DNA from 3 places in the Janthinobacterium sp. CG_23.4 genome. Region 2 is predicted to be linked to each of the others. Evidence: predicted binding sites of a transcription regulator. Region 2 holds the regulator's gene; each other region holds the start of a gene.
The links. The regulator FNR, encoded in region 2, switches genes on or off when oxygen is low (the NO sensors DNR and NnrR bind a similar motif). The targets are predictions, from matches to a motif close to TTGATNNNNATCAA.
Positions count from the first base shown of each region.

Region 1: H4V96_RS13750 (OmpW family outer membrane protein) is a predicted target of FNR. The motif match lies at 2,130-2,143, and genes of this name have one in related genera.
Region 3: H4V96_RS10635 (XrtA system polysaccharide chain length determinant) is a predicted target of FNR. The motif match lies at 1,924-1,937, and genes of this name have one in related genera.

Region 1 is NZ_JARXUX010000001.1:3,083,369-3,087,609, reverse strand. Features, by position in the region: gene H4V96_RS13760 (SpoIIE family protein phosphatase) at 1-948, opposite strand, end outside; gene fur (ferric iron uptake transcriptional regulator) at 1,397-1,834, opposite strand; gene H4V96_RS13750 (OmpW family outer membrane protein) at 2,209-2,823, shown strand; gene H4V96_RS13745 (MetQ/NlpA family ABC transporter substrate-binding protein) at 3,047-3,874, opposite strand; gene H4V96_RS13740 (methionine ABC transporter permease) at 3,899-4,241, opposite strand, start outside.
Region 2 is NZ_JARXUX010000001.1:4,926,443-4,930,683, reverse strand. Features, by position in the region: gene ccoP (cytochrome-c oxidase, cbb3-type subunit III) at 1-26, shown strand, start outside; gene ccoG (cytochrome c oxidase accessory protein CcoG) at 26-1,411, shown strand; gene H4V96_RS22040 (FixH family protein) at 1,559-2,083, shown strand; gene fnr (fumarate/nitrate reduction transcriptional regulator Fnr) at 2,193-2,951, opposite strand; gene H4V96_RS22030 (response regulator) at 3,191-4,241, shown strand, end outside.
Region 3 is NZ_JARXUX010000001.1:2,347,604-2,351,844, reverse strand. Features, by position in the region: gene H4V96_RS10650 (serine protease) at 1-258, shown strand, start outside; gene H4V96_RS10645 (long-chain N-acyl amino acid synthase) at 262-1,008, opposite strand; gene H4V96_RS10640 (XrtA/PEP-CTERM system exopolysaccharide export protein) at 1,201-1,824, opposite strand; gene H4V96_RS10635 (XrtA system polysaccharide chain length determinant) at 2,077-3,606, shown strand; gene H4V96_RS10630 (XrtA-associated tyrosine autokinase) at 3,627-4,241, shown strand, end outside.

The DNA.
Region 1 (4,241 bases), 1.8 Mb from region 2:
CAGGCTGCCGGCGGGTATGGCTAGCGCTTCGTTGTGCCAGCAGTAGCTGGCTGGCGTGTCGACATAGCCCACGCCCATGCGCGCGCCGTCGACGGTGCGCACGGCCTGTGCGCCCGGCGCCACCAACTGCAGCGCCAGTTTAGCCCCCGCGAAATGCAGGTTGGCGCTGGCCGTGTCATAGCACAGGAAGGCGCAATCCATGCCGTCGTTCGAGCCTGCGTGGCCGGTGTTGCCGCAGCTGGCGCCGTCCTGGCCCAGCAAGGTCTTGATGGCGCGGCTGACGGCGCCGATCAGGGCGGCCGGATCGTGCGGTCCCAGTTCACGCAAGGCCTGGCTCAGGGCCGACGAGGCGATCAGTGTCATGAAGGCACCGGGAACACCGTGGCCCGTGCAGTCGGCGATGGCGGCAAACCAGCCGCCTGCATGGCGTTCGAAGAAGTAAAAATCGCCGCCGACGACGTCGCGCGGCTGCCATTCCAGGTGGGCGTCGGGCAAGGTGAGGCGCAATTGCGCGTCGGAGCTGCGCAGCAGGGCGCGCTGGATCACGCTGGCGTAATCGATGCTGTGCATGATTTGCCGGTTCTTTTCGGCCTGCATGGTGGCCACCACGTTCATCAGCTGCAAGCCGAAGCCGACGCCGGCCAGCGCGCCATCGTTGGTGATGATAAAGCCGTCGGCGAGTGCCTTTTCGCCCGCTTCCACGGCACGGAAGGTGAGGTCCTCGATGCTCATGGCGCCATCGACGATCAGCGGCTCCTTGTCCATGAAGGCGATGCAGCTCTTCTTGCCGTACACCTCATGGTAGAAAGGCTTGGACATCTGCGACATGAAGATGTTGCGGCTGATCAAACCAATCGGCTTCTGCTGCTCCGTAACGGGTAGGCTCATCATGTCGCGCCTTTCCGTAAACAGTTCCAGTACGGCGAAATTGCTGGTGTCGGCCTGCACCGATTCCGTGGCAATGCACCGATCAAGCGCGACTGAGGTGCGATAACGGGGAAGATGCAATCGAGAAGCGTTGAACTCCACAGCGGCTACCTTTACATGACGATCGGGCCGTTGTTGTCGCGAAGGTGTGGCGACTGACAAACAGGCAATGTGATGATATTAACCTTTGAATGTGACGGCTTGATTACAAAATTGTTAAAATAGTATGCAAGATGGCTGCATGGCAAGCCGTTGCCGGGCCTGCAGGCGCCGGGCCAGCGCCTGTGCCTGTGCCGGCCAGCGCGCCCGCTGCTGCGTGTAGACGCGGTAGGCGCCGGAACGGCGCACGTCGTCCAGCAAGCCCAGCGTCTCATCATGGCGCTAGGCCTTGGGCGAGGTGCCCGCCATGCGGGCGATTTCTCCGATGTATATGCAGGTCCTTTGCCGAGCGCGACGCTGCGCGCTGGCTTCAGGCACGGCGCGGTGGAATGCACTTCGCCGTGCACTCGGCGCAGGTGCCGTATAGCGACAATGCGTGCTCGTGGAGCACAAAGCCACGCTCGGCGGCTATTTCGTTCTGGCGCAGCTCGATGCCGTCATCGACGAATTCATCGACCTTGCCGCAAGCGGTGCAGACCAGGTGGTCATGGTGCTGTCCTTGATTGAGCTCGAAGACCGCATGGCCCGATTCGAAATGCCGGCGAAACAGGATGCCCGCTTCGGCAAACTGCATCAGCACGCGGTAGATGGTGGCCAGGCCCACGTCGATTTTTTCAGCCAGCAACAGTTTGTAGACATCGTCCGCACTCAGATGCTTGATTGTGCCTTCTTGAAACAGCTGCAGAATCCGCAAGCGCGGGATGGTCACTTTCAAGCCCGATTCACGCAGTTCCCTCAATATATCCATGTCTCCCATTCCTTGTTGTGATCGCTGAGCGAGGTACGCCATTATATCGCAAATGATAATCATTACTATTCTCATTTGTATCGTACGGACGCGCAATAGCATGTGGCGCAGGCAGGGGCTCATCGATTGGCCGCGGCGCAAATGACGATTGCGTAGCGGGCCATATTTGCTGTGCGGGCGCGTGTTTGGCGGCTCGGGCGCCAGCCTGGTCAGTGCGCTGTTTAATTTTTGCAATGCCGCATTTTTTGATCTGGGCAAAGGAAAAAATCCCTCTAATGATGCTATCAGGCACAATTTGATGTGGATCAAAGTTTTTGTTGCACTGCACTCTTAGACTTTGCAGCGTTACTTAACGATAAAAAGAGGGAACTAGAATGAAGAAGTCCGCAACTGCAGCAGCAATCGTCCTGGCCGCTATCGGCGCATTGGCCGGCAATGCAATGGCACAGGAAAGCCCATGGCTGGTGCGCGCACGCGCCGTGCACATCGATCCTGCGAATAAATCTACGCCTGTTGGTGGCGTCGGCGCATCGGACCTGATCCATGTCAGCAGCAAGACGATTCCTGAAATCGATATTTCGTATTTCTTTACCCCGAATATCGCTGCCGAGCTGATCCTGACGTATCCGCAAAAGCATGACGTCACCTTGTCGGGCCAAAATATCGGCACGTTCAAGCATCTGCCACCGACGCTGTCGCTGCAATACCACTTCATGCCTGAAAAACAGTTCAGCCCTTACGTGGGTGCGGGCGTGAACTACACGAATATCTCGGCTGTCAAAATTCCTGGCCTGCGCCTGGAACACGATAGCTGGGGCTACTCGCTGCAAGCCGGCGTCGACTACAAACTCGACAAAAACTGGTCCTTGAACTTCGACATCAAGAAAGTGCAGATCCGCAGCGATGTATTGACCGCTGCTGGTGCCAAGGTCAGCGAAGTCAAGATCGACCCTGTCCTGATTGGCGTAGGCGTTGGCTACCGCTTCTAAGAACACCCATTAAAACCTACTGCGCGTCGGAATTTGCGCTCTGCGATGCTCACTGTACCTTCGTACAGTTGCGCTTCTCAAGCCAACGGGGGCGCCGAGCCTTCCTTCCGCTCGCTACGGTTTTGTCAGGCGTTGTCAGTGTTGAAGATACTCGCGTAGCGCGGGAAAAAAAAGGACGGCCGGGTTTGCACCTGGCCGTCCTTTTTGCATTGTTTGCGTCGCTTTATTTTTTCGCCGTCTTTTCCAGTGCCAACTGGTAATCGGTCTTTTCATAGCCGGCCAGGTATTTGTTCGTCGCGTCGAGGAAGGCGCGCGAACGGTAGGCCGCTTCCAGGTCTTTGACCCACGGTTTGGCCTTGTCGGCCGTGCGGATGGCCACCAGGTTGATGTAGCTGTCCGAAATTTTTTCCACGGCGAGGGCCGAGGTCAGCTTCATGCCGGCGGCCTGGGCGAAGTTGCCATTGACGAAGGCATAGTCTGCATCTGCCAGCGAACGGGGCAGCTGCGCCGCTTCCAATGGCACCAGTTTCAGTTTCTTGGTGTTTTCCAGCACGTCGCGCTCGGAAGCGCGCAGCGGATCGACGTTCGGTTTGAGCTTGATCCAGCCCATCTTGGCCAGCATGACCAGTGCGCGCGCCTGGTTGGTCGGGTCGTTCGGCATGGTGACGGTGGCGCCGTTCTTGACGTCGGCCAGCGTCTTTTGCTTGCCGCCGTACAGGCCGATCGGCATGGTAGGCACGGTGATCAATGCGCTCAGTGGCAGCTTGTTATCGGTGGCGAACTTGGTCAGGTAGACGATGTGCTGGAACACGTTGGCGTCCAGCGAGCCTTCGGCCAGCGCGTAGTTCGGCTGCACGTAGTCGTTGAATTCGACGATCTTGACCTTGTAGCCCTGTTTTTCCAGGATCGGCTTGATGCCCAGCTTCAGCTGGTCGGAATACGGACCGGAGCTGGTGCCGATGACGAGTTCTTTCGGTTCCTTGGCATGGGCGGCGGTGGCGAAAGCCATGCTGGTAGCGGCCAGGAGCAGGGTGCGGCGAATGTGGTTCATAGGTATCCTTGTTTCTGAATTGGATTAACGTTTGTCGAGGCGCTTGGCGATGCGTGTGCCTGCGAACTGGATGGTTTGCACCAGCACGATCAAGATAGCTACGGTTACGACCATGATATCAGTCTCGAAGCGGTAGTAACCGTAGCGGATGGCCAGGTCACCGATGCCGCCGCCGCCCACCACGCCTGCCACGGCCGAATACGACAGGAAACTGATCGACAGCACGGTCAGGGCCAGCACCAGGCCGGAGCGCGCTTCCACCAGCAGCACGCGCAAGATGATCTGCATTTCCGAGGCGCCCATCGCATGCGCTGCCTCGATCACGCCGCGCGGCACTTCGCGCAGATTTTGTTCCACCAGGCGCGCC
Region 2 (4,241 bases):
CGAATCCACAGACACCCGTGAAATAATGTCAGACCCTCAAGTCATCAAGATGTATGCGGCCCGCGAGCAAATCTACCCTCGCGAGGCCAAAGGACGCTACGCTACCTGGCGCTGGGTATGTGTCTGGCTTACCCAGCTGGCGTTCTACGGCTTGCCATGGTTGACCTGGAGTGGCAGGCAAGCCCTGCTGTTCGATTTGACCACGCGCAAGTTCTACATTTTTGGCGTCGTGCTGTGGCCCCAGGATTTCATCTATCTGGCGGCTCTGCTGATCATCTGTGCGTATTCCTTGTTCCTTGTCACAGCCCTCGCCGGGCGGGTATGGTGCGGCTTCTCCTGCCCGCAAACGGTCTACACGGAAATCTTCTTGTGGGTCGAACGCAAAATCGAGGGCACGCGCAGCGCGCGCATGGCCCTCGACAAGCAAGGCCCCTCCGTGCGCAAGGTTGTCAAGAAGACGGCCAAGCACTTGGTGTGGGGCGCCATCGCCCTGTGGACGGGCTTTACTTTTGTCGGCTATTTCACGCCGATCAAGGAACTGGCGCACGAGGTGATCACCCTCGATTTCGGTCCCTGGGAATGGTTCTGGGTCTTGTTCTACAGCCTGGCAACCTACGGCAACGCGGGCTGGCTGCGCGAGCAGGTGTGCAAATACATGTGCCCCTACGCGCGCTTCCAGAGCGCCATGTTCGACCAGGATACCCTGATCATCACCTACGATGCCAAACGCGGCGAACCGCGTGGTGCCATGAGCAAGAAGGCCGGCAACAACGACAAGCTGGGCGACTGCATCGACTGCACCCTGTGCGTGCAAGTGTGTCCGACCGGTATCGATATTCGCAACGGCCTGCAGTATGAATGCATCGGCTGCGCCGCCTGCGTCGATGCCTGCAACAGCGTGATGGATAAGGTCGACCGGCCGCGCGGACTGGTACGCTACAGTACCGACCATGCGATGGAAAACAACTTCAGTTCGCAGCAAATCCGCCAGCGCGCCACGCGCCCGCGCGTACTGATCTACACCGCCATCCTGGGGCTGATCATCATCGCCGTGTGTACCTCACTGGCCCTGCGCACCCCCCTGAAAATGGACGTCATCCGCGACCGCGGTTCGATGGGTCGCGAAGTGGAAGACGGCATGGTCGAGAACGTTTACCGCTTGCAAATCATGAATACCTCGGAGCAAACTCAGCATTTTAAAATCAGCGTTTCCGGCTTGCCGGGCCTGACCTTGCTGACGCGCGAAGAGGTGACGTTACAGCCGACGGAAACGCTGGGCTGGCCCATCCGCCTGCGCGTGCCGCACGGTGTCGGCGAGAAGGGCTCGAACAAGATTGCCATCGAATTGCACTCGCTGGATAACCCAGCGTTGCATGTGCGTGAAGGCGCGGTATTCATCGTGCCGCGCTAAGGTTGATGTTGGGGTCAGATCCCTCGGGTCTGACCCCGGCATTTCGCCGTTGGGCCAGCATCAAACATGCGTTAGCTTTACTTTATTTTCAACCCAGAAGCAAAAGCTGGGGTCAGGCCCAAAGGGCCTGCCCTCAAGGAGAACAAAATGTCCGACAGCCTCAAGCTGCAAGCACCCGTTGCACCATGGTACAAGCATCGCTGGCCTTGGCTGCTGATGATCGGTCCCGGCCTGTCCATGGTCGTTGGCAGCTGCATGGCGTATATCGCGTTTACGCAGCCCGATGCGCTGGTGGTGGGCGATTATTACAAGCAGGGTAAGGCCATCAACCAGGACTTGCGACGCGACACGGTCGCCAGCAAGCTGGCGATGGCTACCAGCCTGTCCTATGACGTGGCGTCGGCGCGTCTCAGTGGTTCCGTGCGCAGCGTCGGCAAGGCTTACCAGGGTCCGTTGCAGCTGCACCTGGCGCATGCGACCCTGCCGGAAAAAGATATCAAGCTACTGGTGCAGCCCGATGCGGCCGGCAACTTCTCAGTAGCGCTACCGATGCTAGAGCGCAGCCGCTGGCAAGTGCTGGTGGAAAACGACAAACGCGAGTGGCGCCTGTCCGGCATCTGGACCTGGCCACTGCAGCGCAGCATCGCGCTGCAGGCGGATGCAGAACTATAACGTACAGCGCCGGGAAAAAACCGTAGCGAGCGGCAGTGATTTGTGGCTAAGAGCACAGCGAGCATCTCAGGCCGCAAAGCGCGACGCGCAGCAGGTTTTGACGGTGCTATTATTTGCAGGCGTCCGTGCCGGCCGTAATGGCCTTCAATATTGCCGGCTGCAAGATCTCGATCTCGCGGTTGGAAACGCGCAGCCAGCCTTCCTTCTTAAACTTCGACAATAAGCGGCTGACGCTCTCGATGGTCAACCCCAGGTAGTTACCAATTTCCTCGCGCGACATGCGCAGCTGAAATTTGCTGGCCGAATAGCCGCGCGCTTCATAACGCGAAGCCAAGTTGACGATAAAGGCGGCAAAACGCTGGGTCGCCTGCATATTGCCCAGTAACAGCATGACACTTTGCTCGCGCGTGATTTCCTGACTCATCATGCGATGGAAATGGCGCAGCAAGGTTGGCATATTACCCAGCAATTGTTCCAGGCTGGAAAATGGAATTTCACACACTTCACTATCTTCCAGCGCCACCGCATTACAGTGGTGGCGGTCGGCGCTGATGGCATCCATGCCCAGCAGTTCGCCGGCCATCTGAAAACCCGTCACTTGCTCTTCGCCGCCAGGATTGATCTGGTACGTCTTGAAATGCCCCAGACGAATCGCGTACAAGTTCTGGAACGAATCGCCGATGCGAAACAGCGAGGCACCACGCACAATCTTGCGACGACGGCCGATGATCTGGTCTAGCCTGTCCATGTCGCCCACATCGAGACCCATCGGCAGGCACAATTGATGCATGCTGCAAGTCGAACATCGCGCACGCAATGCTTCCACGTTCACTGCGGGCAAGGTGAGAGTGAGGAGCGCTTCAGTCATGTCGGTACCTTTTAGAAAATGCAATAACAAGTTTACTGCATACAGAGTTGCCGTGTGCCAATTTCAGCGTAATTTCGGTGAATAAACGACGTCCATCCTTTAATTATATGGCAACATCGTCAAAAGCCCATACGGGGAGGGCAATTTACTCAGCGCCGCTTGCAAAGTTAATGTATTGATAGGAGAATTCTTGAAGGCGTTATCTGCCGTCTGTGCCGCCCGGTACTCAAAAGGACATCATGAAGCCTCTCGGCATTAAAGCAAAAGTCGCCCTGGCCACCAGCCTGACCTCGATCGCCATGATCGCGCTGGTCACCATGATCCAGGTGCAGCACATGCGCGACGACTTCAGCCAAGTACTGCTGGGCCAGCAATACTCGCTGATCACGCGTACCGCTGCCGAGCTCGACGACAAGCTGGGCATGCTGCTGCAGATTGTCACCCTGACGGCCAGGCAGCAGCCGCCGGAATTGATCGCACAGCCCGCCCAATTGCGCCAATACTATACGCGGCGCTCGATGCTAGTCCTGTTCGACGATGTACTGGTACTCGACGCGCAAGGCGCCATCGTGGCCGACATGCCGCTCGTCAAGGGGCGCGCAGGCATCAACGTCACCGAGCGCGAGTATTTCCAGACCGTCCTGCGCACGCGCCTACCCATGATCACCGAGCCAATGCTGAGCAAGTCGAGCGGCATGCCCATCGTGCAAATGGTCGCACCCGTCATGGCCGCCGATGGCCAGGTGGCCGGCATGGTGGTCGGCGTGCTGCGTTTGTACAAGGACAACCTGCTGGGGCGCCTGCGCTCGGAAAAAATCGGCAAGAACGGCTATTACTCGATTCTCACGCGCGGCGCCGTGCCGCGCTACGTGCTGCACCCCGACCCCAGCCGTTTGCTGCAGCCGCGCCAGCCGGACACCAATCTGGCGACCACCGCGCTGCTGAAACAAGATGGCGAAGGCAGCATGATCAGCACCGACAGCCGCGGCATCACGGCCGTCAACAGCTTCAAGCGCCTGAAATCGGTGAACTGGCTGCTGGCTACCTCGCTGCCCGTCGATGATGCCTTCGAGCCGTTCGATGGTGTGCTGTACCGGCTGGTGCTGTGGGGCATCCTCGCTTCGCTGCTGGCCGCTTTTGTTCTGGGCTGGCTTACCGTGCGCCTGCTGTCGCCGCTGGTACGCCTGCGCGACACCCTGCAAGCGCTGCGCACCAGCGGTAGCCGTTTCAGCCCGGTACCGGTGCGGCAGCGCGACGAGATCGGCGAACTGACGGAAGCGTTCAACGACC
Region 3 (4,241 bases), 2.6 Mb from region 2:
GAAAATGCACAGCGCCTGGACCTGCGGCGCCTGGCGCAACTGAAAAAAACACCGTACATCGTGTTCCAACTGGACGCAACGGCATATCCGGGCAGCAGCGGCAGCCCCCTGTACGACCCCGAGACCGGCATCGTCTACGGCATCGTCAATATGGTCTATCTCAAAGGTTTGAAAGAGGCCGCCATCAGCGCGCCGAGCGGCATCAGCTATGCGATTCCGGGCAGCCATATGCAATCGATCTTGCTGAAAGAAAAATGACCTTCAGGTGCGTCCCTGTCGCAGCCGCTCGGTCATGCCAGGCTCATCCCATGTCGGAAAGAAATAGGGGTAAAACGAGCGCTCCCCTCCGTGCTGTTCCATCATGCCGCCGTATTTGTCGATCTGGGCTCGCATATAGTCGAGGTTCAGGCGCAGCAGCACGGCCGGCGCGCCCACGCGCGTGCACTCTCGTTCGCCGCCAAAATCGTTGAAACCGAGCATGCGCTTGTAAAACACCACATGGCGCGGATTGACTTCGATCACATAATCGGTAAAACCGTGAATATTATGGGCGTAGATATAAGAAATATGGATCAGCGCCGCAAACACACGCTTGCTCACGCCCTTGTCGATGGCCAGGCGCGACGGTTCGCACAGGCGCCGGCCTTCCTCACGCAGCACGTCTAGCTTGTCGCGGAAGTTTTCATCGGCGGGCAAGCCCGTCTCCTCATTGTCCAGGCACAAAGTCATGGTACCGACGGTGGCGCCTGCCGTTTCTGCAAACAGGGTGATTTTATTGAGCACATGCGCGGTGCCGGGATTGACGGCATAGCCGCGCCAGCCATACATCTTGCGGATCAGCAAACTGGCCGCCTCGCGCCGACCACGCGAATTGGCCATGCGAATATGAAAGCGCTGCAGGTCGAGCTCGTGCTCCATGGCCGGGTCGATCTTGCCTTCGCCCACCACCAGGTCACTGAAAGTACCTGGCGTGTCGAAGGAAATAATGGGTTCATCTTCAAAGCTCATCTTGTCCTCACGTTCATCGGCAACCATCGGGATGGATTGGGGGCCTATGCCTTGTGACAAGATAAAAACTTAAAAAGTTCCCAGCATCAGTTAAAAAAGCAAAAGAATTGACCTTTAGGCGTCATTAGGGCGCGCTGAAATTTGCCGAAAAGCACGAATATCATGACTGTTTTAGCGTTGTTGAGCTCACGCTTAAAAAAAACTCTCCGGTATCAACAGCACGTCGCCCGGGCGCATCATGACGTTGGCGGAAATATCCCCATCCTTGAGCAGGTCGTCCAGACGCACACCGAGCTGCTGCTGTCTGCCATCGCGCATGCGGATGATGCTGGCCTTGTTGCCGGCGGCAAAGTCGGTGATGCCGCCGACGGCGATGAGCACGTCCATGAGCGACATGCCCAGGCGGTAAGGCAGCGCCTGCGGCTTGGCTGCCTCGCCGATGACCCGGATCTGTTCGCCGTACGGGCCCGAAAAATTGGTGACGATGACCGTCACCACCGGTTGCTGGATGAACTTGCTCAACGCTTGTTCGATGTCGCGCGCCAGTTGGGTCGAAGTCCTGCCGCTGGCAGGCAAATCCTCCACCAGCGGGGTGGTGATCTTGCCGTCCGGCCGCACGGCCACCGTCAGCGACACTTCCGGATTGCGCCAGACAATGATGTTGACGGTGTCGCCCGGGCCGATCAGGTAGTCGTGCATGGGGGCGCTGTCGTCGGCCGGTGCCAGTGCATAGCGTGTGCGGCAGCCCCCCAGCATGCCGGCGGCGCCCGCCAAGACCAGCGTGTGGCATACAAATGCACGGCGTAAGCGATTCATGCGGGGCCTCCTCGATTCGATGGCGCGTCCATGTCCGGCCCCGCAGAACCAGCCTGGGCCGCGAACTTCCTATGATTATTAAAACCCGGCAAGCGAACCTTGAGGCGTATCAAGAAGCAATCATCTGAGGAAATCTTGCTGCGTGGGGGTTCTATACTTTGCTTACTCAACGGGCAAGCATTTCTTGCAAGACGCCATTGTTCGTGCCGCTCGGACATCGAGCGTGCAGCACCGTCACCGGAAGGAAGCGACATGGAGGAATTGATACAGCAGCTGCTTTCCAGCCTGAAAGGCATCTGGAAATACCGCTGGCATGCCGTGCTGGTGGCGTGGCTGGTGGCCATCGGCGGCTTCATCAAGATCATCAGCCTGCCCGACGACTTCCAAACGTCGGCGCGCGTGTTTGTCGATACGCAAACCATCCTCAAGCCGCTGCTGGCGGGCATGACCAGCGTGCCGAACACGGAACAGCAGGTGGCCATCATGAGCCGCACCCTGCTCAGCCGCCCGAACGTGGAGCGCGTGATGCGCATGGTCGACCTCGACCTGGGGACGAAGACCGTGCGCGAACACGAATCCCGGCTCGACGAACTGATGAGCCGCATCAAGATCAGCGGCACCAATGCCTACGATATCTACACCATCAGCTATAGCGGACGCGACCCGAAACTGGTGCGCGACGTGGTGCAAAGCCTGCTGACCATCTTTGTCGAAGGCAGTTTCCAGGGCAAAAAGGGCGATTCGCAGAAAGCCGTGCAATTTATCGACGAGCAGATCAAGAATTACGACGAAAAGCTCAGCGCGGCTGAAAACCTGGTGAAGGAATTCAAGATCCGCAACCAGTTGCTGCTGCCGCGCCAGGGCATCGACTATGGCAGCCAGTTGCTGATGTCGTCCGATAGCCTGAACACTGCCAAGCTGGAGCTGCTCGAGGCAGAACAGGCGCGCAAGGCCATCCTCAGCCAGATCGAGGGCGACGAGCCGGTGCTCGACCTTGAGCCGAACGCGTCGGCTATCGCGCATCCGGAACTCAACGAGCGCATCGCCTCACTCAACAAGAACCTCGACAGCTTGCGCATGCAATTTACGGAATTGCATCCCGACATTATCGCCTCGAAGCGCCTCATTGCCCAACTGGAAGAGCGCAAGATCGAGGAAAGCAAGCTGAAAACGGCGTCCGGCGACCCGGGCAAGAACTACAGCCCCATGCTGCAGCAGTTGAAGGTGGCGCTGACGGAGGCGGACGCCAAGGTGGCCGCTATCCGCGCCCGCGTGCAGGAATACAACACGCGCAATGAGCGTCTGCTGGCAAAAAGCAACGCCGTGCCCGAGGTGGAATCGCAGCTGGCGCAGCTAAACCGCGACTACATCATCAACAAGGAAAACTACGAAAAGCTGATTGGCCGGCGCGAAGCGGCGAAACTCTCGGGCGAACTCAGTTCCAACACCGAGATGATGGCCTTCAAGATCATCGACCCGCCCACGGTGCAATATGCGCCCGTCGGCCCGAACCGTCCGCTGCTGTTCAGTGCGGCGCTGGGCGCAGCCCTGGTGACCGGCATCGCCACGGCCCTCTTGATCAGCCAGGTACGCCCGACCTTTCTCAGTCCCGCCGAACTGCGCGATGCCACGGGCTTGAACGTGCTGGGCACGGTATCGATGAACTGGACGCCGTTGCAGCAAGTGCGCCGCCGCCGCGCGCGCTATGCCTTTAGCGCCTGCCTGGGCAGCCTGTTGCTGCTGTACGGCGGCGTCATGACGGCCGCGCTGCTCAAATTCTAGACCACGCCACGGGAGCGACGATGACCAGCAAGGAGCGCAGCAGCAAGGATAACGGCAGGCAGGCACCCAGCATCCTGGGCGTGGCCGAAGTCCCCGTGCCGTATATGGCGAACAGTGCCGATGGCGTGGAGGGCGCGGCCAGCGTGGAGGGCATGGCTAACACAGACAGCACAGACAGCACAGATAGCGCTGATTGTGCAGACATCGCGGCAGCGGCCGGCAATCCGCAGTACCGCAGCCTGAATCTGACCCGACTGGCGGAGCAAGGCATGCTTACGCAGGAAGGCGGACGCAGTTCGGTGGCCGAAGATTTCCGTATCATCAAGCGCCCGCTGCTGCGCCAGGCGCGCGCCAGCGGCGCCGAGGCCATCCGCCACGGCAACTTGATCGTCGTCACGAGCGCCATGCCCGGCGAAGGCAAGACGTATTGCGCCATTAACCTGGCCATGAGTATCGCCATGGAAATGGATATCACGGTGCTGCTGGTCGATGCCGACGTGGCGCGCCCGTCGGTGCTGAAAGTGCTGGGTCTGCCGCCCGAACCGGGGCTGATGGACGTGCTGCTCGACCCGCAACTGGCGATGGCAGACGTGATCCTGAAAAGCAACGTCGCCAACCTCAGCATCCTGCCCGCC